3 regions of the Lentzea sp. NPDC060358 genome follow, and region 2 is predicted to be linked to each of the others. Evidence: riboswitches for the same ligand, from Rfam matches in the RefSeq annotation. Region 2 holds a riboswitch; each other region holds the start of a gene.

Region 1 (8,551 bases), on a different contig from region 2:
ACAGCACGACGACGCGGGCGCTGGGCCGGAACTGCGCCGTGTCGCGCACGGTGCGCAACGGCCCACCGCCCGGCACGTCGAAGTCCGTGACGACCAGGTCCACCAATGTGCTGCGCAGACAGCGCGCAGCGTCGGCCACGGTGTGGGCGATCCCCACAACGCGGAAGCAGTGAGTGCGGTGCAGCGAGATCCGCAGCCCCTCGGTGATGAGCTGCGAACCGTCGACGAGCAGCACACGGGTGGACGCCAGGTCCGTCATGACACCGGGAAGTTACTAGCGGGTACCGTGCTGCGTAACCTTCCGGCCGCCGGATTGCTCCGTACGGCTACCTATTTGCGACCGGATTGGTGAGCGTTCCGAGGCCGTCCACCGTCACGGAGACCGTCTGTCCGGCCGTCATCGGGCCCACGCCGGCGGGCGTTCCGGTGAGGATGACGTCGCCGGGGAGCAGGGTCATGATCCCGGACACGTACTCGATGAGCGACGGAATGTCGTGCACCATCAAGGAAGTACGTCCGTCTTGCTTGACCTCGCCGTCGACCTCGGTGACGACGCGCACGTCGGACGGGTCGAACTCCGTCTCGATGAACGGACCCATCGGGCAAAACGTGTCAAATCCCTTGGCGCGGGTGAACTGCACGTCCTTCTTCTGCAGGTCGCGCGCGGTGACGTCGTTGGCGATGGTGTAGCCCATCACGACGCCCATCGCCTTGGCCCTGGGCACCTCGCGGCACGGCTGGCCGATGATGACCGCCAGCTCGCCCTCGAAGTCGACGCGTTCCGAGACGGCCGGGAGCTTGATCTCCACGTTCGGCCCGACCACCGAGGTGTTCGGCTTGAAGAAGAGCAGCGGCTCCGCGGGGACCTCGTTGCCGAGCTCGGCCGCGTGGTCCGCGTAGTTCCGGCCCACGCCGATGATCTTGGTCGGCAGGATCGGGGCGAGCAGCCGCACGTCGGCCAGCGGCCACTTGCGGCCGGTGAACGTGGGCGTGCCGAAGGGGTGTTCGGCGATCTCCGCGGCTTCCTCGCCCTGGACCTGGACGAAGGCAACGCCCTGCGGGTGGGCAATCCTGGCAATACGCACGGGTCCAACCTTAGACCGACGCGCGCATGGCCTTGTGGACGAGCGCGTCGCACAGCGCGAGCCAGCTCGCCTCGACGATGTTGCCGTGCACCCCGACCGTGGTCCAGCCGCGTTCCCCGTCGGTGGACTCGACCAGCACCCGCGTCACGGCGTCGGTTCCGGGGTGCTCGGTGAGGATGCGCACCTTGTAGTCGGCCAGTTCCACCGCGTCCAACCAGGACAGGTGCGGCAGCAACGCCTTGCGCAGGGCCGCGTCCAGTGCGTGCACGGGCCCGTTGCCCTCGGCGGTGGCGATGACCCGCTCCCCCGCCACGTGCACCTTGACCGTGGCCTCGGACACGATCTCGCCGTCGGAGCGGTGGTCCAGCACCACCCGGTAGGACTCGAGCGAGAACGGCGCGGTGTCCAGCTGGGACAGTTCGCGGCGCAGCAGCAGCTCCATCGAGGCGTCGGCGGCCTCGAACGACCACCCCTTCGCCTCCAGCTCCTTGACCCGCTGCAACGCGTTCCCGACCTCCTGTGACCGGCCGGCCAGGTCGAGCCCGAACTCACGTCCCTTGAGTTCGATGCTCGCCCGGCCGGCCATCTCGGTGACCAGCACCCGCATGTCGTTGCCGACGGTGTCCGGAACGATGTGGTTGTAGAGCTCCGGATCCACCTTGATCGCGCTCGCGTGCAGACCCGCCTTGTGGGCGAAGGCTGACGACCCGACGTACGCCTGGTGGGTGTCGGGTGCGATGTTCGCGATCTCGGCCAACGCATGGGAGACACGGGTGAGCTCGGCCAGCGCCCCGGTCGGGAGCACCTCCATGCCGAGTTTGGTCACGAGGTTTCCCACGACGGCGAACAGGTCCGCGTTGCCCGCTCGCTCGCCGTAACCGTTGGCGGTGCACTGCACGTGCGTCGCGCCCGCCTGGACGGCCGCGACGGTGTTCGCCACCGCGCAGGACGTGTCGTCCTGGCAGTGGATCCCGACTCGGAAGCCGGTCTTCGCGACGACCTCGGCCACCGTCCCGGCGAGCCCCAGCGGCAGCTGCCCGCCGTTGGTGTCGCACAGCACGACGACGTCGGCCCCACCCTCCACAGCGGACTCGAGCACCCGCAGGCTGGTGTCCGGCGAGAAGGCGTACCCGTCGAAGAAGTGCTCGGCGTCGAGGAAGACGCGCCGCCCGTGGTCCTTGAGGAACCGGACGGTGTCGCGCACCATCCGCAGGTTCTCGTCGGTGTCGGTCCGCAGCGCCCGCTCGATGTGGCGCAGGTCCGACTTGGCCACCAGCGTGACCACCGGCGCCTGCGAGTCGAGCAACGCCTTGACCTGCGGGTCGTCCTCGACCCTGACGCCGGCCTTGCGCGTGGCCCCGAACGCGACCAGCTTGGCGTGCTTGAGCTCCAGGTCACCGGCCGCCGCCCTGGCGAAGAACTCCGTGTCCTTGGGCAGCGCGCCGGGCCAGCCGCCCTCGATGAACCCGACGCCCAGCCCGTCCAGCAGTCGTGCGACGGAGAGCTTGTCCGTGACGGAGTAGGAGATGCCCTCGCGCTGGGCGCCGTCGCGCAGCGTCGTGTCGTAGACGTGGAACTCGTCGGTCGGGCCGGCCATCGAAGGTCCTCTCCTCACATCAGGGCAAACAAAAAGACCCCCCGCGGATGCGAGAGGTCTGCGCGTCGGGTGCCAGGGGCGGCAACTACCCGACGCGCTCGTCGATAATGATGGCGAGGTTCTGAGCCATGCCGGGGATGCTGCCACAGCTCGTGGCCGGGGACCAAGGGCCGGGAGCCAATCTCCCACTATCTGGTCACGAGCCGCGGTTCGGCCGGTGGGTCCTCTGTGGTGGACCGGCGGGGCTGTAGCGGGCCCGGGTCGAGGGCGAGGCCGGGGTGGGCGCGGACTGGGGCGGCGCAGGCCGGAGCGTGTGCCGGGGTGGGTGCGGGCTGGAGCGGCGCAGGCCGGAGCGCGTGCGATTGGGGCCTGACTTCGGGTGCGGGGTGCCCCCGAGGGGTAGCACCTCGCATTTCCGCAGAGGTGCACGACCACCCCGGCACCCGCCGGGAACCGCTCAGGACGAAGCCAGGAACTTCGCGAACGCCTCGATGGAAGCCGGATTCCGCGGCCCCTCCACCAAAGCGGCGTAGGGCAGCGAGAAGAACCGCTTGTTCTTCACCGCCGGAGCGTTGGCGAGAGGCGCGAAGCCCTCCAGGAACGCCTGCTTCTGCGCGGGCGTGTTCGACTCGCCGTCCGCGTAGTCCACGATCAGCACCACGTCGGGCGACCGCTGCACCACGGCCTCCCAGTTCACCGTGGTCCAGCTGTCGTTGAGGTCGCCGAAGACGTTGTCGCCGCCCGCCTTGCCGATGACGTCCTGCGGGGCCGCGTTCTTGCCGGAGGTGAAGGGCTGGTCCTGGCCGCTGTCGTAGAGGAACACCTTCGGCCGCGGCTTGCCGGCCGTGAGCCGGCCGGCCTCCTCGACCTGCCGCTGGTAGGAGCGCACGAGCTCCTCGGCGCGGTCGGAGACGCGGAAGATCGCGCCGAGGTTGCGCAGGTCCGTGTAGAGGGCGTCGAGGGCGGGCATGATGCCGCGCTGCTTGCCCACGCCGTTGCGGCAGGCCTCGGTGAGCTGGTAGGTGCCGATGCCCAGCTGCGCCAGCGCGTCCGGGGTGAAGCCGGTGCTCTCGCTGAAGCCGTAGTTCCAGCCCGCGAAGACCAGGTCGGCGCCCGCGCCCTGCACGACCTCCTTGGAGATCTTGTCGGCCAGGTGCTGCGCGCTGTCGAAGTCGGCCTTCCACGGGGAGGTCTGGAGGTCGACGGTGTTGCCGCTGTCGACGACGTAGCCCGCCATGCGGTCCTTGAGCCCCAGGGCGAACATCAGCTCGGTGATGCCGGTGTCGTTGGTGACCACTTTGGACGGCACCTTGTCGAAGGTGACCTGCTTGCCGCAGTTCGTGACGGTCACCGGGTCGGAGGCGGAGGTGTCCTGCGCGACGGTCGCGCCGCAGCCCGTCAGCAGGAGCAGGGACGCCAGGGCGAGCGCGGTTCTCAAGGGGTGACCTCCTGGTCGAACAGGAGCTGGGGAACTCCCGTGGTGGGGTGCGGCACGACGTGCGCCGTGACGTGGAAGACCTCGGCGACCAGCTCCGGCACGAGGACCTCGGCCGGGGTGCCGGAGGCGACCAGCCGGCCCTCGTCGAGCACGTGCAGGCGGTCGCAGTAGGACGCGGCGAGGTTCAGGTCGTGCAGCACCGTCAGCACCGTGACGCCCAGGCCGCGGGTCAGCGACAGCACGTCCAGCTGGTGGCGGATGTCGAGGTGGTTGGTCGGCTCGTCCAGCACCAGCACGCGGGGTTCCTGGGCGACGGCGCGGGCGATGAGCACGCGCTGGCGCTCGCCGCCGGAGAGCGTGAGGAAGCTGCGGGACGCGAGGTGGGCGACGTCCACTGTGGCCAGTGCCCTGGCGACCACGGCGCGGTCGTGCGCCGGGGACCGGTCGTGCGGGAGGCGGCCCATCTCCACCACCTCGGCGACGGTGAAGTCGAACTCGACCTGCGACTCCTGGGTCAGCGCGGAGAGCTCGCGGGCCAGGTCCGGTCGCTTGTGGACGTTCTGGCCGTCGATCAGCACGGCACCCGCGTCCGGCTTCAAGGCGCGGTAGACGCAGCGCAGCGTCGTGGACTTGCCGCTGCCGTTCGGGCCGACGATGCCGACCACCTCGTCGCAGGCGTGCAGGGTGATGTCCTCGATGATGCCGGTGACGGTCAGCTGCTCGACGTCGACGCGCATCAACGGCCTCCGAACACGTAGGTCCTGCGGCGCATCAGGAAGATGAAGCACGGCACGCCGATCGCGGCCGTGATGACGCCCAGCGGCAGTTCCTCCGGCGCGGCCAGCATGCGGGCGGCCACGTCGACCCAGACGAGGAACGAGGCCCCGGCGAGCGGTGCCAGCGGCAGCACGCGGCGGTGGTCCGCGCCGACGACCATCCGCGTCAGGTGCGGCAGCATCAGGCCGACGAAGCCGACGGCGCCGCTCACCGCGACCAGCACGCCGGTGATGCCCGCGGTCACGATGAACAGGTGCGTGCGGAACCGGGTCACGCCGACGCCGAGCGTGGTCGCGGTCTCGTCGCCCATCGCCAGCGCGTTGAGCTGCCGCGCCCTGGTCATCAGGTAGACGATCCCCGCGACCGTCACGACCAGGGCGATGGGCAGCGCCTGCCAGTTCGCCCCGCCGAGGCTGCCGAGCAACCAGAACATGGCGCTGCGGGCCGCCTCGCCGTGCGGGGCCTGGAACACCAGCAGCATCGCCACCGCCGAGAACCCGTACGCCAGCGCGGTCCCGGTCAGCACGAGCCGCAGCGGGGTGAGCCCGCGGCTCGTGCGCGCGGTGATGTAGACCAGCGCGGTGGCGCCGAGACCGGTCAGGAACGCGCCCGTGGACAGCGCGTAGACGCCGAACCCCTGCAGCACCCCGAGCGTGGCCACGGCGGTCGCGCCGACGCTCGCCCCCGAGGAGATGCCGAGCACGTACGGGTCCGCGAGCGCGTTGCGGACCATCGCCTGGATCGCCACGCCGACCGCGCTCAGACCAGCGCCCACGACCGCGGCGAGCAGCACGCGGGGCAGCCGGATGTCCCAGACGATGTGGTACTGCCCCGCGAGGTCGGCGGGGATCGTGCCCCCGGACAGGGCCGCCCACAGCAGCTCGAGGGTCAGTCCGAACGGGACGGGAACGGGACCGAGCGCGACGCCCGCGACGATGCTGACGGCGAGCACGCCGACGAGCGCGCTGATCTTGGCGATCACTGGGTCCCTTCCCGCAGTCCACGGCAGGAGTCGGAGGTGCTGTGCGTGCCGTGTGCGGGTGTTCGGGCTCGTCCTCTCCGAGGAGGACCTACCGTTGCGGGTCAGCGCCGGACTTCGACCGGTCTTCCCCCACACGCGACCTCTGCACTCTAACCCGAGGCGTTCACCCGTTCGTGCCGAAGGCCGGGTCGAGGCGGCTGAAGTACTCCGCGCAGTTCGCCAGCTGCTGCTCGGCCAGACCCCAGCTCGGGGTGTCCGCAGGTTCCAGCACCGCCAGCACGTCCACGGTCCGGGTCACCTTCTCGCCGGGCACGAGCACCTCGGCGCGGTCGCCGGGGAAGATCGACACCTGGTGCCCGACGTGCCACACGTCACGCCGGGCGCCCTGCACGAGCACCTTCCACAGCGGAGGCGGGAACTGCTCGAGGTCCTCCAGCTCGTTGCGGATCTTCCACAGGGCGTCGAAGACGGAGTCGCCGACGGCCGTCCTGCGGCCGAACGGGCCGTAGAGCGCCATCGTGACCTCCCGCATCGTCCGCGCCTGCCAGACGACCCGGCCGACCCACACCTGCTCGGTGCCGGAGGCGGGGTCCCTGCCGTGGAGCGGCACCTGCCGGGAGACGGGCGGGAACTCACCGCCGTGCGTCCACTCCGGCATCTCCTCCTGCTGGGGTTGCACAGGTCCACATCTCCTTCGCGGGTCAGGCGTGCTGGTCGAGGAGGTCGCGCATCATCTGCCGCTGGGCGGCCATGCGCTGCTGCACCGCGGCGCGTTCGGCGAACGGCAGCTGCGGCAGCGAGTCCTGCATCTCGGCCACGGACTGCCGGAGCTGGAAGTAGTGGCTCCTGTCCGGCTCCGGCAGGTGCTCGGGCTCGCGGACGCGCGGCTGCTCGTCCGGTCCGCGCTCCGGCTCCCGCGCGGGGGGCTCGGGTTCGCGGTCGGGCGGCGCAGGTTCGGAGTCGGGCGACGCGGGCTCGGAGTCGGGCGGCGTGGGCTCGCGGTCGGGCGGCGCGGGCTCGTCCGGCTTCTGCGGACCGAACGGCTCGTCGCCGTGCTGCGGCCGGTGGTCCGGCGTGTGCCCGGGCAGCTCGTAGTCCGGGCGGTGCCACGGCGGCAGGCCGTCGTCGGCGTGCTTCGCGGCCTGCTCGGTCGCCTCGCGCAGCACCGCCTTCTCGGTGGCGCCGAGCAACCCCGCGCCGTCGGTCGCGATGGCGATGGCGGCGTCGCCGGTCAGCCTGCCGAGCGCCGAGAACGGGTCCTTCTTCCACTCCTCGAAGTCGAGGACGCCCTTCACGGCCTCGGACGGGTGCGTGGCCAGGTGCACCATGCCGGACGCCTGCTCCACCAGGTGCGCGGCGTACTCGCCGGGGTGGGCGGCGTTGTACGGGTCGAACGGGTTGCCCGCCCGGACCGTCCTGAGCAGGGTGAGGCCCGACTCGGCGAGGCCGGAGTGGAACGACGACACCTGCGTGACGGTCTTCTCGAAGCTGTCCTCGATCGAGGCGGCGAACCTCGACAGGAACCCCGGCTCCTCGGGTGCCCTGTCCTTCGCCTTCGCGACGACCGCCGCGGTCTCGGCCGCGCCGGCCCGCACCGCCTTCCGCGCGTCGGCGAGCATCCGCCGCGCCGCCTCGCGCCTGGCCTCGCCGGGGTCGGCGAACGGCACGGGCACCGGGCCGTCCCCGGCGTCGTACCGCTCCTCGGCCGCCGCCGTCTCCGCCTCGGCCTCGTCGTGCAGCCGGATCGCCTCGGCGGCCTGGCGCTGGGCGCGCTCGACCACGCCGCGGTAGGTCGTCAGCGCCTCGACCACGGGCCCGAACGCCTCGGCCGCGTCGCGCCACTTCGCCCTCTCCCGGGAGAAGTACTGCTGGAACTTCTCCGCGGCGGCACCGGTCCAGTGGCCGACGTCCAACCCGGACAGACCGGAGTTCGCCTCCTGGCAGGCGCCCGCCAGCCTGCGCAGCCCGGTCGCGGTCTCGTCGAGGATCGCGACGTCGCCGGGCACGAGCTCCCGCGGGTCGCGGGTGCCGCCGAGCTCGCTGCGTCCGAAGAGGCTCATGGACGGCCACCCGCCGGCGTGGAGGAGGAACGGCCGGAAGGGGACGCGGCCGGTTCCCGCAGCAGGTCCTCCCACGACCTGTCCGCCGGGTCCGCCGTGGAGTTCGGGTCGCCGATCAGGAGCTGGAAGCCCTGCTTGAGCTTGTCCTCCGCCTCCTCGTAGACGCTGCGCGTGTCCGTCAGCGCCTCGACCATCGCCGTGCCCTCCTCCACGAGGTGGCGCACGCCCCACTTCCACCGGTCGAAGAACTCGTCCAGCGCATCGGCGAGCTCTTCGTCGCCGCACTCGTCCTCGTCGGGGCAGAGGAACCCGAGGCTGGTGGTGCTCGCCATCAGGAACCCGCCGTCGGGTGCGAACTCCTTGAGCAGCGCGACCGTGTCGTCGACGCCCTTGATCGTCTGCGCCATCGCGCCGAGGTCGACGCCGAACCCGGTCACGCGTCCACCGCCAGCGCGTCGGCGACGACGCCGCGCACCGGCGGCAGGGTCATCATGTGCTCGGTGCCGGTGTCGAACACCACCCCCGTGCGCCCGGGCAGCGCGGGCAGGTAGTGGTCGAGCAGCCGCTCGCCCGTGACGGCCAGGTAGTCGGCCGCCGGTTCCCCGCGCTGCG
Region 2 (6,336 bases):
GTCCACCGCCTCGCGCAGCATCTCCCGCACCTGCTCGAACAGCGACTCGTCGAACAGGTCCGGCTCCTCGCGGCGCACGGTGTCCACGACGTCGAACGCGAACGCCATGTGCATCGACTCGTCGCGGAACACCCAGTTGGTGCCGGAGGCGAGGCCGTTGAGCAGGCCGCGCGAGCGCAGGAAGTAGACGTAGGCGAAGGCGCCGTAGAAGAACAGGCCCTCGATGCACGCGGCGAAGCAGATGAGGTTGAGCAGGAACGACCGGCGGTCGTCCCGCGTCTGCAGCGTCGTGAGGTCGGAGATGGAGTCGATCCACCTGTAGCAGAACTCGGCCTTGGCGCGGATCGACGGGATCGTCTCGACGGCGGCGAACGCGTCGGCGCGGTCGTTCTCGTCGGGCAGGTAGGTGTCGAGCAGCGTCAGGTAGAACTGGACGTGCACGGCCTCCTCGAACAGCTGCCGCGACAGGTAGAGCCGGGCCTCCGGCGCGTTCACGTGCTCGTAGAGGTTGAGCACCAGGTTGTTCGCGACGATCGTGTCACCGGTCGCGAAGAACGCCACGAGCCGGTTGACCAGGTGCCGCTCGGCCTCCGACAGCTTGTTCAGGTCGGCGAGGTCCGAGTGGAGGTCGACCTCCTCGACGGTCCAGGTGTTCTTGATGGCGTCGCGGAAGCGCTCGTAGAACAGCGGGTAGCGCATGGGCCGCAGGGTGAGGTCCATGCCGGGGTCGAGCAGGGCGTTCTTGCGGGTGGTGTTTTCCAGGGTGGTCACTGGCAGGCCTCACAGGCTTCGGGGTTTTCGAGAGAGCAGGCGATGGCGTCGTCCGACGTCACCGCCGGGACCGCCACGGTCGCCTGCTGGATGCGCGTCGCGGGACGGGAGCGCAGGTAGTACGTGGTCTTGAGCCCGGCTTTCCAGGCGTAGAGGTACATCGAGGAGAGCTTGCCGATCGTCGGCGAGGCGACGAACAGGTTCAGCGACTGGCTCTGGTCGATGTACGGGCCGCGCGCGGCGGCCAGTTCGATCAGCGCCTTCTGCGGCAGCTCCCACGCCGTGCGGAACAGCGAGCGCACGTCCTCGGGCAGTGCGCCGATGCCCTGCGCGGAACCGTCGTCCTGCTTGAGGCGGTTGCGGACCGCGTCCGTCCACAGGCCGCGGGACTTGAGCTCCCGCACCAGGTAGGAGTTGATCTGCAGGAACTCACCGGACAGCGTCTCGCGCTTGAACGTGTTCGACACCTGCGGCTCGATGCACTCGAAGCAGCCGGCGATCGAGGCGATCGTGGCCGTCGGCGCGACCGCGATCAGCAGCGAGTTGCGCAGGCCGTGCTCGGAGATCCGCTCGCGGACTGCGGACCAGCGCTCGGTCTGCGTCGGCGTCACACCCCACAGGTCGGGCTGCAGATCTCCCTTGGCGGCACGGGTTTCCGCGAACGCCGGGTGCGCGCCCGCCGACGAGGCGAGCTCGGCCGACGACTCCAGCGCCGTCAGGTAGATCTCCTCGGCGATCCGCGTCGACAGCTCGCGGGCCTCCGGCGAGTCGAAGGGCAGGCGCAGCTTGAAGAACACGTCCTGCAAGCCCATCACACCGAGCCCCACCGGGCGCCAGCGCGGGTTGGACCGCGCCGCCTGCTCGGTCGGGTAGTAGTTGATGTCGATCACGCGGTCGAGGAACACCACGGCCGTGCGGACGGTGGAACGCAGGCGCTCCCAGTCGATCCCGCCGTCCGTCACGTGCGCGCCGAGGTTGACCGAGCCGAGGTTGCAGACCGCGGTCTCCTCGTCGCTGGTGACCTCGAGGATCTCGGTGCACAGGTTCGACAGGTGCACCACGTTGCCGGGCTCGGCGGTCTGGTTGCACGTGCGGTTCGCGGTGTCCTTGAACGTCATCCAGCCGTTGCCGGTCTGGGCGAGCGTGCGGATCATCCGTCCATAAAGGTCACGAGCCTTCACCGTGCGCACCGCTCGGCCGGCTTCCTCGGCGCCGCGGTAGGCGCGGTCGAACTCGTCGCCCCACAGGTCGACCAGCTCGGGAACCTCGTCCGGGTCGAACAGCGACCAGTCGGCGTCGGCCTCGACGCGGCGCATGAACTCGTCCGGGATCCAGTTGGCCAGGTTGAGGTTGTGCGTGCGGCGCGCGTCCTCGCCGGTGTTGTCGCGCAGCTCCAGGAACTCCTCGACGTCCGGGTGCCACGTCTCCAGGTACACGCAGGCGGCACCCTTGCGGCGACCGCCCTGGTTCACCGCCGAGACCGACGCGTCGAGCGTGCGCAGCCACGGCACGATGCCGTTGGAGTGGCCGTTCGTGCCGCGGATCAACGCGCCGCGCGACCGGACCCGCGACCACTGCACACCGATGCCTCCGGCGAACTTCGACAGCTGAGCGATCTGGGCGTAGCGCTCGTAGATCGACTCCAGCTGGTCCTTCGGCGAGTCGAGCAGGTAGCACGAGGACATCTGGGTGTGCCGGGTGCCGGAGTTGAACAACGTCGGCGAGCTGGGCAGGTAGGCCAGCGACGACATCAGCCGGTAGAAGTCGATGGCCTCGGAGGCGGTGTGCGACAGGCCGCAGGCGACGCGCAGCAGCCAGTATTGCGGCTGCTCGATCACCGACCGCCGGGACGGGTGGCGCAGCAGGTAGCGGTCGTAGACCGTGCGCAGGCCGAAGTACTCGAACCGCCGGTCGCCGTCGAGGTCGATCGCGTCGTCGAGCTTGCGGGCGTTGGCCGCGACGAACTTCGCCGTCGCGTCCCCGATCAGGCCCTCCGCGTGGCCGAGCGCGATGCTCTGGCTGAAGGACTGCACACCCTGGCGGCGCACTTCCTTCTCGATGAACGCCGCCAGCAGACCGGCCGCGAGCTTCGAGTACTCGGGCTCCTCGGCGACCAGCGCGGCCGCGGTCTGGATCGAGAGCTTGTCCAGCTCCTCGGTCGTCGCGCCGTCGTAGAGGCCGCTGATCGTCTTGGTGGCGACCCGCAACGGGTCGACGTCGTGCAGACCGGCCGTGCAGCGCTCCACCGCGCGCACGATCTTGTTCAGGTCCACCGGTTCGAGCGAACCGTTGCGTTTCTTGACGCGCATCGTGGTGGTGACCGTGTCGACCGCCGTCACAGCTCTCTCCTCGCGAGCTCGGGGTGGCCACGAGGACAGCGAGGAGCGGACGGGCGCGCGCGACCGCCACGTCCTCCCGCCCTCCCTCGGGGCCTCGGACACCCGCACGCGAAGGCGCGTGCGGGGCGCTGGCAGGTCTTCGGACTCACGGGCACGCCTGATGGCTCCTACCGGCCGTCGCTTCCCAGACGACTCGCGTCCAGTGCTTCTGACGGCTTTCGTTCCCGTTCACCGCTGCGGGGCAGTCCCGGACTCACACCGGGTTCCCTCTTGCGACGACCGATCTGGATGATCGGCCGAACCAGCTAGATCGACACAATACATGGGCGTGGTCGAGCGAAGAGCACCTACATCTAGTGGGCGTGTCGCTCAGTTGGAGCAGCACCCGCACGAGCTGCCCGTCACCCGGTCGCCGGTGTGCGCGGGGGCACGGGGGTGGCGACGACGAACGAGCTGTGCGTCTGACCGTGGATGAGGAACTGGTCGAGGATGGTTTCGAGGCCCTCGATGCTGGGCGAGTGGACCTTGAGCAGGAAGCAGTCCTCGCCGGAGATGCGGTGGCACTCGCTGACCTGCGGGGTCCGGGCCGCCAGCTCGGCGATCCTGGGCAGCTGACCGGGCCCGGGCCTGATCCGGACCCAGGCGGTGACGGGCAGCCCGATCGCGGCGGGATCGATGTCGAGGCGGTAACCGCGGATGACGCCGGCCCGTTCGAGGCGGGCGAGGCGTTCGCGGGCGGCGGGGGCGGACATGCCGATGCGGCGCGCCAGCTCGGCGGCGGTGAGCCGGGGGTCCGCGCCGAGCACGTCGAGCAGCCGACGGTCGGTCTCGTCCAGCACTGGCTTTCCCGAAGGAAAGCCGATGGGGTTTCCGCCTTCTTTTGCGACCATATCGACGGTCTCCGCCTTCGTTCGCGCATGGTGCTGCCCGGTCCCGCAGTCGACAATAAAGGCATGGTCGAGCCGCGTTTCCGCAGCCTTGGTCGAGCCGCGGCGAGGATCGTGCACCGAACTCCTCCCCACGCCTATTTCGTTGTCAGCGCGGTGTTCCACTACCTCGGGCCCGCGCTGGCGGTGCTGCTGTTCGCCCGTGTCGAGGTGCTCGGGGTGGCGTGGCTGCGCATCGCCACGGCCGCGGTGGTGTTCGCCGTGTGGCGGCGGCCGTGGCGGCTGTGGTCGCGCCTGGACCGGGCCACCCGGTGGCTGCTGACGGGGTGGGCGGCGGTGCTGGCGGTGATGAACAGCGTCTTCTACCTGGCCATCGACCGGTTGCCGCTGGGCACGGTCGCGGCGATCGAGTTCCTGCCGGTCATCGTGCTGGCCGCGCTCGCCGCGCGAACCCGTCGCAACGTCGCCGCGCTGATCGCGGCGGTCGCGGGCGTGTACCTGCTCACCGACGTGCGCCTGGTCGCCGAACCTCTGGGCATCACGTTCGCCGCCGCCAACGCGGTGCTGTTCGCGCTCTACATCATTCTGGGGCACCGCGTGGCCCGCAGCCGGCAGGTGTCCGGCATCGACGGCCTGGCGCTGTCGATGATGATCGCCGCGGTGATCGCGCTGCCGATCGGGATCGGTCAGGCCGCGCCGGCCTTCCTGGACCCGGTGGCCCTGGCCGCGGCGGCCGGGGTGGGGATCTGCTCGTCGGTCATCCCCTACGTCTGCGACCAGCTCGCCATGGCCCGCTTGCCCCGGGCCACCTACGCCTTGATGGTGTCCTTGCTACCGGCCACGGCCACCGTCGTCGGGATCGTCGTGCTCACGCAGATCCCCTCTGTCGCGGAGGTCGTCGGCGTGGTGCTCGTGGTCACGGGTGTTGCCCTGCACCAGGAACGCCCCGCGGAGCCGCAACCGGATCCCGCCTGAGGTCGGGGTCCGGTGTGGACGCGAACAGTCGGGTCTGCCCTACTGTCCCGGTCCTCGCGGATCATTACCGTGTGGCTGTCCGGCACATGGGGGAAGGCGGAGCCGTGGGGGATCTGGCGCGCCGGGACGTGTTGTCCTGGCTCGGACGGGGTGCGATCGGTGCGGTCGCACTCGGGGCCGTGGGGAATTCGCCCGCCACCGCGGGTACCGCCGTGACGGTGTTGCGGGGAGCGACCCTCATCGACGGCACCGGGCGCCCGCCCGTGCGCGACGCGACCATCGTGCTCGCCGGTGACCGCGTCGTGGCCGCCGGTGGGCGCTGCGACGTGCCGGGTGGTGCGCGGGTGCTCGATCTGGCCGGGAAGTACGTCATCCCGGGTCTGTGGGACATGCACACCCACTCGACGTTCTTCGAGGACACGGTCGCGCCGCTGCACGTCGTGCAGGGTGTCACCGGTGTCCGCGAGATGTGGGGGATGCCGGAGACGCACGACACGCGCCGGCGCATCGAGGCCGGTGAGGTCCTGGGCCCGCGCATGGTCATCGCGAGCACGATCGTCGACGGCCCCGGCTCGGTGTGGCCCGGCACGGACGTCGTGCGCACGCCGGCGGAGGCGCGGGCCGCGGTGCGCCGTGCCAAGGACGGTGGAGCGGACTTCGTGAAGGTCTACTCGTTCCTGTCGCCGGAGTGCCACGCCGCCATCGCCGACGAGGCGCGCAGGGTGCGGATCCCGTTCGCCGGCCACGTGCCCGCGCGCGTGCCGATCCAGGACGCGCTCGCCCAGCACACGCACGAACACCTCTACAACCTGTTCACGTCCACTTCGGACAACGCCGACGCGCTTTACGCCGAACTGCGCGCGCTGCCGGACGACCCCGCCGACCCGAACTGGTGGGGCCGGCAGTCCGGCCGGGTCGAACGGGCCGCAGTCGCCACCCACTCACCGGCTCGCGCTCGGGCGCTGTTCGCGCAGATGCGGCGGCACGGCACGTGGGAGTCCCCCACGCTCTTCGTCGAACGCAACATGTCGCGGTCGCCCGAGAACATCGTGAACGACCCGAGGGCGCTGGAACGGATGCGGTACATCCCGGTCGGCCTGCGCGAGCAATGGCAGTCGATCATGTCCGGCCGTCCCGGCCGCACGCCGGAGGAGGAGGCCGCGCTGCGCGAGTTCGGCGATGCCCGCATGCGGCTGCTCCGCACGATGCACGAGGCCGGTGTCGGTGTCGTCGCCGGCACGGACGCGGGCTTCGCCTACGTCTTCCCCGGTTTCTCGCTGCACGACGAGCTCGCGCTGCTCGTGCAGGCCGGTCTCAGCCCGATGGCCGCGCTGCGGGCGGCGACCAGCGAGGCCGCGCGCTGC
Region 3 (8,551 bases), on a different contig from region 2:
AACTCCGCCGACCCGTTGATCAAGACCATCAACGACATCGGCGAGACGGTCATGGGCGCCGCGGGCAGGATGTGGAGCAAGGTTGCTCCGAACGGCGCAGCGGAGTAGCTACCATCTGGAGTCATGAGACGACTCCTGGTGCTTGTCCTCTGCGCACTGCTGGGTTCATCCGGTGTCGCCGCCGCCGACGTGCAAGTCGTCGGCGGCCGACGCGCCTCCATCGAGGCCAACCCGTGGGTCGTCTTCCTGACCGACGCCTACGGCAACCAGTTCTGCGGCGGCACGCTCGTCGCGCCGGCGAAGGTGCTCACGGCCGCGCACTGCGCGCAGGGGCGCTCGGCGCGGGAGCTGCGCGTCGTGGCCGGCCGCGAGGACAAGACGGACGACGGTTCGGGCGTCTCGGTGACGCCCGCGTCCGTGTGGATCCACCGGCTGTACGCCTCCGCCGACCAGGGCGAGGACGTCGCCGTCCTCACGCTGCGCGAGCCGCTGCCCTACACGCCGCTGCCGTTCGCCGAGCTCACCGACCGGGCGCTCTACCAGCCCGGCACGGAGCTGCGCGCCCTCGGCTGGGGCCGCACCGTCGAGAACGGCCGGACCTCGCGCTACCTGCTGCAGGCCACGGTGCCGGTGCTGCCGGACGACTACTGCGTCGAGTCCTACCCGCAGTTCGTGCGGGCCGACATGTTCTGCGCGGGCTACGAGGGCGGCAAGGTCGACACCTGCCAGGGCGACTCCGGCGGCCCGATCGTCGCGGGCGGCAAGCTCGTCGGCATCACGTCGTGGGGCGAGGGCTGCGCGCGCAAGGGCAAGCCCGGCGTCTACGTCCGGGTCTCCCGCTACGCGAAGGACCTCCACGCCGTGGTCGACGAGCCCGCGCCCGTCGAACCGTAGGACGGGCCCCGGCCGGACGTGCGAGCCTGGTCCGCGTGGTGACACTGCGGCGGGCCAGGCCGGACGAAGCGGGTCTGCTGAGCGCCCTGGCGCTCGGCGCCAAGGCGCACTGGGGCTACGACGAGGCGTTCCTCGCGTCGGTCCGCGAGGAGCTGACCTTCCACGCCGGCGACGTGGCGGCACGGCACCTCGTGGTCGCCGTGCTGGACGGCGAGGTGACGGGCTTCTACGGTCTCGCCGGCGTGCCCCCGCACGGTGAGCTGGACAACCTGTGGCTGCGGCCGGACCGGATCGGCACCGGGCTCGGCCGGGTGCTCTGGGAGCACGCGCTCGCCGCGGCGGACGCGGCCGGGTTCGAGCACCTCGACATCGACGCGGAGCCGTTCGCCGAGGGCTTCTACCTGCGGATGGGCGCCGAGCGGATCGGCGAGACGCCGTCGGGGTCCATCCCCGGCCGGGTGCTGCCGCGGCTGCGGGTCAGACCACGAGACCGACGGACATCGTGAGGAACACGGCCGCGCACACCGCGTCCAGCGCCGTCGTGACGCCGGGCCGCTTGAGCCGGCCGGCCACCCGCGAGGCGGCCAGCACGATCATCAGCTCCCACACCGCGGCGAGGCCGAGGAAGACGACGGCGAGCATCGTGAGCTGAGGCGCCGGTTCACCCGATCCGATGAACTGCGGCAGGAACGCCAGCGAGAACAGGATCATCTTCGGGTTCGTGATGTTGGTCAGGAAGCCCTGCCGGAACGGCCGGTCGCTCATGACCTCCTCCTGCTCGCCGCCGGAACGCCGCAGCAGGCCCCGCGTGATGGAAACCGCGAGGTAGAGCAGGTAGGCGGCGCCGACCCAGCGCAGCGCCGTGAGCACCACCGGGTACCGCGCGAGCACCACGCCGAGGCCCGAGATCACCAGCGCGACCTGCACGGCCGCGGCCGAGTGGATGCCGCCCAGCGCGAGCAGCCCGGCGCGGGTGCCGGAGCGCAGCGATGTGCGCAGCAGCAGGAACGCGTCGACACCGGGGGTCACGATGACGACCGCGCACGCGATGAGGAAGGCCGGAACCTGGCCGAAGTCGAACAACACCGTACATACCCCCGTGATCTTAAACACTGACCGCAGAATCTCCGGTCTGATGCGACAGTAACACGAGAATCTCCGGTTTTGACGCCGTCCTAGCGCGATCGCTACCGTTGGTGACCGATCGTCCACCTGGCGCAACGAGGAGTGGTCCGTGAGGGGTAAGCGAATTGCCGTGCTGGCGGCGGCGATCGCGCTGGTCAGCGGCGGGTCTACGGCCGATGCGATCGTCGGGGGGACACCCGCCCAGGTGGCGGACACCCCGTGGGTTGTGGCGATCACCACCGCGGACGGCCAGCTCATCTGCGGCGGCGCGCTCGTCGCCCCGGACAAGGTCGTGACCGCCGCGCACTGCGTCACGAACAAGGGCGTCATCGGCGGCGACCAGCGGCTGCCGCAGCAGCTGCGCGTGGTCGCGGGCCGCACCGACCTGCGGGTGAAGAACGAGGGCCTCGACGCCCCGGTCGCGGGCGTGTGGCGCCACCCCGACTACCGCGAGGTCACCCGGGGCGACGACGTCGCGGTGCTGACGCTGGCCAGCACGCTGCCGTACCGGTCGATCCCGCTCGGCGAGGCCGACGACGACGGGGTCGTGCTCGGGTACGGGCGCACCGCCGAGAACTCGGCGCCGTCGATGACGCTGCGCAAGGTGACCGTGCCCGTCCTGTCCGACCGGGAGTGCGCGCGGAAGGAGCCGGACTACCGGCCGGGCGCGATGCTGTGCGCCGGGCGGGGCGGCCGGGACGCGTGCACCGGCGACTCGGGCGGGCCGCTCGTCGTGCGCGGCAGGCTCGCGGGCGTCGTGTCGTTCGGCCGGGGGTGCGCGCGGGCCGACGAACCGGGCGTCTACACCAGGCTCGCTCACTACCGGCCGGTTCTCGGCTTCTGATATCCAAGGACCGGTGCGAACCACACCGTTTCCCGCCACGCTGCGGCGGCAGTGGGGCCTCGACCTGAGCCCCGGCCAGCTCTACGCGATCCTGCGGCTGCGCCAGGACGTGTTCGTCGTCGAGCAGAACTGCGTCTACTGCGACGTCGACGGCCGGGACCTCGAGCAGGGCACACGGCACTTCTGGCTGGAGGCGGACTCCTCGCCCGAACCGCTCGCGTACCTGCGGCTGCTCGAGGAACCCGGCGGGACGTTCCGCGTCGGCCGCGTCGCCACCGCGCGCATGGCCCGCGGCCGCGGCTTCAGCCGCCGGCTCATGCAGGCCGCGCTCGCCGACGTGGGCAACGCGCCGTGCGTGCTGGACGCGCAGACCTACGTGTCGGCGTTCTACGCGTCCTTCGGTTTCGAGGCCGAGGGCGAGGAGTTCATCGAGGACGGGATTCCACACCTGCGGATGCGGCGCACTCCCTGATCACGCGCACCGCGCGCTCGACGTCGGCCTCGGTCAGGTCGGCGCGCGCGGTGAGCCGCAGCCTGCTGACCTGGTCGGGCACCGACGGCGGCCGGAAGCAGCCGACGACCACGCCGCTCGCGCGGCAGGCCTCCGCCCACCGCAGCGCCTGCTCCGGGCCCGGCGCCCGCACGCTGACGACGGCGGCCGTCGGCGTGCTGACCTGGAAACCGGCCTCCTTCAGGCGGTGGCTCAGGTCGTGCGCGACCGTCAGCGCGCGTTCGGCGCGGTCCGGTTCCTCGCGCAGGATCTTGATCGCCGCGAGGGCCGCCGCCGCGCTGCTGGGCGCGAGACCGGTGTCGAAGGTGAAGGTGCGGGCGGTGTCGACGAGGTGCTTGATCACGCGGCTCGGGCCGAGCACCGCGCCGCCCTGGGACCCGAGCGACTTGCTGAGCGTCAGCGTGGTGACGACGTCCGGCGCCTTGATCAGGCCCGCCTCGGCGACCGCGCCGCGTCCTCCCGGCCCGACGACGCCGAGCCCGTGCGCGTCGTCGACCACCAGGCCGGCGCCGGTCGCGCGGCAGGCCTCGTGCAGCTCGGTCAAGGGCGCGATGTCGCCGTCGACGCTGAACACCGAGTCCGTCACGACGATCGCGCGGCGCTTGCCGCGGGTCTCCAGGGCGTGCCGGACCTTGCGGACGTCGCAGTGGTCCGCCACGACGACGTCGGCCTTCGACAGCCGCGTCCCGTCGATCAGCGACGCGTGGATGTGCTGGTCGGCGACGATGGCCGTGCCGGGACCCGACAGCGCCGCGACCGCGCCGAGGTTCGCCAGGTAGCCGCTGCTGAACACCAGCGCCGACTGCGCGCCGCAGAAGTTCGCGAGCTCGAACTCCAGCTCGTTGTGCAGCTCCGTAGACCCGGTCACCAGGCGCGACCCCGTCGAGCCCGCACCCCACTTGAGCGTGGCGGCGGCCGCGGCACCGGCGACGCGCTTGTCCTTCGCGAGCCCGAGGTAGTCGTTGCTGGCGAGGTCGAGATCGGTCGAGTCCGCCTTGCGGGGCCGCACACGGCGGGTCAGGCCCGCCTTGGCGCGCGCTTCGGAACGGACGTCGATCCAGTCGAACGTCGCCTCACCGCCGGTGGACACTTCCTCGGTTGTGCTCACGGTCACCGCCTGAGTCTCCCATCCGCCCACTAGCGTGCGGCTCGTGGACCTGTTCACCTTCACGCGCGCCGAACTCACCTCGCCGGTGCAGTTCCTCGACGGCCGCTGGGTGGTGTCCGGCCACGACGACGTGCGCGCCGTGCTGGCGGACCCGGCCACGTTCCTGCCCGACAACGCGCTGACCGCCGTCACGCCGGTCGCGCCCGCCGCGTTGCGCGCCCTGGTGAGAGCCCGCTTCTCGCTGCCGCCGACGCTGGCGAACAACAGCTCGTCGTCGCACGCCCGGCTGCGGAAGCTGGTGGCGTCGTTCTTCACGCCGGCCCGCGTCGCCGCAGCGGAGCCTCGCATCCGCGCCCTGGTCCTGGAACGGCTGGGTGGCGCAGATCTCGTGCGCTCGCTCGCGTGGGACCTGCCCGCGATCGTGCTGATGGACCTGCTCGGGCTGGAGAACGTCGACATCCCGACGCTCAAGCGGTGGAGCTCGGGGTCGCTGGAGTTCTTCTGGGGCTCGCTGTCGCCGGAGCGGCAGCTGGAGCTGGTCGACGACGTCGGCGAGTTCCACCAGTGGCTGGTCAAGCGCTACCACGCGCGCGACGGCGAGCTGTTCCGCGCGCTGGCCGACGCGGGTGTGTCCGCTGAGGACTCCGCCGGTCTCTGCTACTTCCTGCTGATCGCCGGCCAGGAGACGACGACCCAGCTGCTGTCCACGGCGTTGCGCCGCGCGTTGCAGGACCGCGCGGTGTGGGCGCGACTGCCGTTGCCCGGTGTGGCCGAGGCGTTCGTGGAGGACGTGCTGCGGACCGAGACGCCCGTGGTGACGTGGCGCCGGTTGACCGCGCGTGAGGTCGTTCTGTCCGGTGTGCGCGTTCCGGCCGGTGCGGAGCTCGTGTTGTTGTTGAGCGGCAGGGAGACCGACCCGCGCCACCTCGCGTTCGGGTACGGGCGGCACTTCTGCCTCGGGGCGGGCCTGGCCCGGCTGGAGGCGGCCGTGACGTTGCGAACAGTGGCCTCTCGCGAGCCTTCGCTGGAACTCGCTGGTCCGGAGCCGGAATGGCTGCACCTGCTGTCGTTCCGGGCGCCGAAGTCGGTGGCCGTGAGTCGTTGACCTGATGTTGGATGCGGTGGTGATGAACCGCCAACTCTCGGGTGTCCACAAGAAGACCCTGTTGGAATCGCTCGGCCCGGTGCCGGACGTCGACCCCGACCGGTACGGCGACGGCGGCCCGGTGGGAGCCCTGGAAGCCCGCGTGGCCCAGCTGCTCGGCACCGAGGCGGCGCTGTTCGTGCCGACGGGCACGATGGCGCAGCAGATCGCGCTCAGGTGCTGGGCCGACCGCACCCACAACCCGATCGTCGCGATGCACCCGCAGGCCCACCCGCTGCACCACGAGGACGACGCGCTCACCGCGTTGTCCGGTCTGCGGCCGGTCAAGGTCCGCGACGCCGACGTCGGCACCTGCCCGGAGCCGTACGGGACGCTGCTGCTGGAGGTGCCCGACCGCGAGGCCGGCTTCGTCCTGCCGACCTGGGACGAGCTGACGTCGCTGGTGGACCTCGCGCGCGAACGGGACGCGGTCGTGCACCTCGACGGCGCCCGGCTGTGGGAGAGCACGCACGGCCTGGGCAAGCCGCTGCCGGAGGTCGCCGGCCTGTTCGACTCGGTCTACGTGTCGTTCTACAAGTCGCTGGAGGGCATCTCCGGTGCCGCACTCGCGGGTTCGCAGGACTTCGTCGACCAGGCGCGGGTCTGGCGGCACCGCTACGGCGGCACGCTGTTCCAGCAGTGGCCGGCCGCCCTGTCCGCCCTGCACGGTCTCGACACCGTGCTGCCGAAGCTCGGCTCGTACGTCGAGCACGCCAAGGTCGTGGCGGCCGCGATGGGGCTGCCCGAGCCGCACACCCACCAGTTCGCGCTGCACCTGCCCGGCGACCCCGCCCGGCTGACCGAGCTGAGCGGGAAGTTCCTCGGGTCGTTCTGGCCGGCCGGGACGCTCGCGAAGACGGAGATCACGATCGCCGGGCCCGCGCTGGAGTGGACGGCGGACGAGGTCACGGCGGCCTGGGAGCAGTTCCGGAGCCTGCTCTGAGGGCGATGTCGCTCACCTGGCTGTTGGTCGCACGGGTGCGAGGTGCGACGATGCCGGGGCTGTGAGGGGAGCGCGAGGAAGCCGGTGGGAATCCGGCGCCGTCCCGCGACTGTGACCGGTGCGGAAGAACCGGGAGTCAGGAACTCGTCCCCCTCTTATTCGACCGGCCACGGGCGTGGACACCCGAGGAAGGACCGCACGCGCATGTTCCCCTTTTCGGCTGTCGTCGGACACGACGACCTCCGGCTGGCCCTGCTGCTGAACGCCGTGCACCCCGGCATCGGCGGCGTTCTCGTCCGCGGTGAGAAGGGGACCGCGAAGTCGACGATCGTGCGCGCCCTCGCCGCGCTGCTGCCGGAGCTGGACGTCTCGGCGCACTGCCGGTTCGGCTGCGTCCCGGGGTCGGCCGACTGCCCCGACGCGCCGCACGAGGGCGCCGAGCGCCGTCCGGCGAAGCTCGTCGAGCTGCCGGTCGGCGCCACCGAGGACCGGCTCGTCGGCTCGCTCGACCTGGAGAAGGCGCTGACCGAGGGCGTGCGGGCGTTCCAGCCCGGCCTGCTGGCCGCGGCGCACCGGGGCGTGCTCTACGTCGACGAGGTCAACCTGCTGCACGACCACCTGGTCGACCTGCTGCTCGACGCCGCCGCGATGGGCCGCGCGCACGTCGAGCGCGAAGGCGTGTCGATCTCGCACCCGTCGCAGTTCCTGCTGGTCGGCACCATGAACCCGGAGGAGGGGGAGCTGCGGCCGCAGCTGCTCGACCGGTTCGGGCTCACGGTGTCGGTGAAGGCCGCGCGGGACGTGGCCGTGCGCACCGAGGTCATCCGGCGCCGGCTCGCCTACGAGGCCGACCCCGTCGCGTTCGCCGCGCGGTGGGAGGCCGAGGACGCGGCGCTGCGGCAGCGCATCGCCGAGGCCAAGGAGAAGCTGCCGGAGGTGTCCCTCCCGGACGGTGAGCTGCGCCGGATCGCCGCCGTCTGCGCCGCCTTCGAGGTCGACGGCATGCGCGCGGACCTCGTGGTCGCCCGTGCCGCCACCGCCCACGCGGCGTGGCGCGGTGCCGCGGAGGTCGAGGAGTCCGACGTCGAGGCCGCGGTCCGGCTCGCCCTGCCGCACCGGCGCCGCCGCGACCCGTTCGACGAGCCCGGCATCGAGGAGCAGCAGCTCGAGGACGCCATGCGCGAGGCCGCCGAGCACGCGGGGGACCCGGACGACGGTCCCGACGACGACGGCCCCGGCGGCGGTGAGCTGCCCGAACCGCAGGACGCTCCCCAGGACCGGCCGCAGCGCAACGGGAACGCGCCGAACGACCGCCCGGCACCGGAACCCGCGCCCGCGTTCAAGGCGCGGGTGCTGGAGGTGCCCGGGGTCGGCGAGGGCGCGCCCGGCAAGCGGTCCCGGGCCCGTGCCCGCACCGGCCGGGTCGTCCGTTCGTCCACGGTGGACGGCGGCGGGCTGCACCTCGTCGACACCCTCGCGACCGCCGCACCGCACCAGGCCGCGCGCGGCCGCAGCGGTCCCGGGCTGCTGCTGACCGGCGCCGACCTGCGCAAGGCGGTCCGGGAGGGCAAGGAGTCCAACCTCGTCCTGTTCGTCGTCGACGCCTCGGGCTCGATGGCGGCGCAGAAGCGGATGTCGGCCGTCAGCGGCGCCGTGGTCTCGTTGCTGCGCGACGCCTACCAGCGCCGCGACAAGGTCGGTGTCGTCACGTTCCGCGGCAGCCAGGCCGAGGTCGCGCTCCCGCCGACCACGTCCGTCGACGCCGCGGCCACGCGCTTGAGGAAGATGCGCACGGGCGGCCGCACCCCGCTGGCGGACGGCCTGCTCAAGGCCCACCGGGTGCTGGAGGTCGAACGGCTCCGCGACCCGCGCAAGCGCCCGCTGGTGGTGCTGCTGACCGACGGCCGCGCCACCTCGTCGGGACTGGGCGGCGATCCGTCGAAGGACGCGCTCAAGGCCGCCGGCCTGCTCGAGCAGACCGC

Evidence for each region. A riboswitch is a leader RNA that binds a small molecule or an ion and turns the genes downstream of it on or off. The one in region 2 is predicted to bind cobalamin.
Region 1: it holds a riboswitch for cobalamin, as region 2 does, so the genes downstream of both, ACFWGZ_RS26250 (FecCD family ABC transporter permease) here and ACFWGZ_RS37935 (ribonucleoside-diphosphate reductase subunit alpha) in region 2, are expected to answer to the same signal.
Region 3: it holds a riboswitch for cobalamin, as region 2 does, so the genes downstream of both, ACFWGZ_RS15005 (putative cobaltochelatase) here and ACFWGZ_RS37935 (ribonucleoside-diphosphate reductase subunit alpha) in region 2, are expected to answer to the same signal.

What each region holds. Positions count from the first base shown of each region.
Region 1 is NZ_JBHXCW010000141.1:922-9,472, reverse strand. It holds gene ACFWGZ_RS26275 (LuxR C-terminal-related transcriptional regulator) at 1-259, opposite strand, end outside; gene ACFWGZ_RS26270 (fumarylacetoacetate hydrolase family protein) at 327-1,085, opposite strand; gene cimA (citramalate synthase) at 1,096-2,682, opposite strand; gene ACFWGZ_RS26260 (ABC transporter substrate-binding protein) at 3,140-4,120, opposite strand; gene ACFWGZ_RS26255 (ABC transporter ATP-binding protein) at 4,117-4,857, opposite strand; gene ACFWGZ_RS26250 (FecCD family ABC transporter permease) at 4,857-5,879, opposite strand; cobalamin riboswitch at 5,915-6,044, opposite strand; gene ACFWGZ_RS26245 (hypothetical protein) at 6,043-6,558, opposite strand; gene ACFWGZ_RS26240 (putative T7SS-secreted protein) at 6,581-7,939, opposite strand; gene ACFWGZ_RS26235 (hypothetical protein) at 7,936-8,376, opposite strand; gene ACFWGZ_RS26230 (hypothetical protein) at 8,373-8,551, opposite strand, start outside.
Region 2 is NZ_JBHXCW010000329.1:387-6,722, reverse strand. It holds gene ACFWGZ_RS37940 (ribonucleotide-diphosphate reductase subunit beta) at 1-771, opposite strand, end outside; gene ACFWGZ_RS37935 (ribonucleoside-diphosphate reductase subunit alpha) at 768-3,110, opposite strand; cobalamin riboswitch at 3,223-3,431, opposite strand; gene ACFWGZ_RS37930 (Lrp/AsnC family transcriptional regulator) at 3,512-3,949, opposite strand; gene ACFWGZ_RS37925 (DMT family transporter) at 4,064-4,972, shown strand; gene ACFWGZ_RS37920 (amidohydrolase family protein) at 5,152-6,336, shown strand, end outside.
Region 3 is NZ_JBHXCW010000057.1:18,481-27,031, reverse strand. It holds gene ACFWGZ_RS15050 (M48 family metallopeptidase) at 1-108, shown strand, start outside; gene ACFWGZ_RS15045 (S1 family peptidase) at 124-894, shown strand; gene ACFWGZ_RS15040 (GNAT family N-acetyltransferase) at 930-1,400, shown strand; gene ACFWGZ_RS15035 (LysE family translocator) at 1,372-1,980, opposite strand; gene ACFWGZ_RS15030 (serine protease) at 2,129-2,863, shown strand; gene ACFWGZ_RS15025 (GNAT family N-acetyltransferase) at 2,877-3,335, shown strand; gene ACFWGZ_RS15020 (8-amino-7-oxononanoate synthase) at 3,289-4,488, opposite strand; gene ACFWGZ_RS15015 (hypothetical protein) at 4,526-5,587, shown strand; gene ACFWGZ_RS15010 (threonine aldolase family protein) at 5,649-6,569, shown strand; cobalamin riboswitch at 6,601-6,736, shown strand; gene ACFWGZ_RS15005 (putative cobaltochelatase) at 6,774-8,551, shown strand, end outside.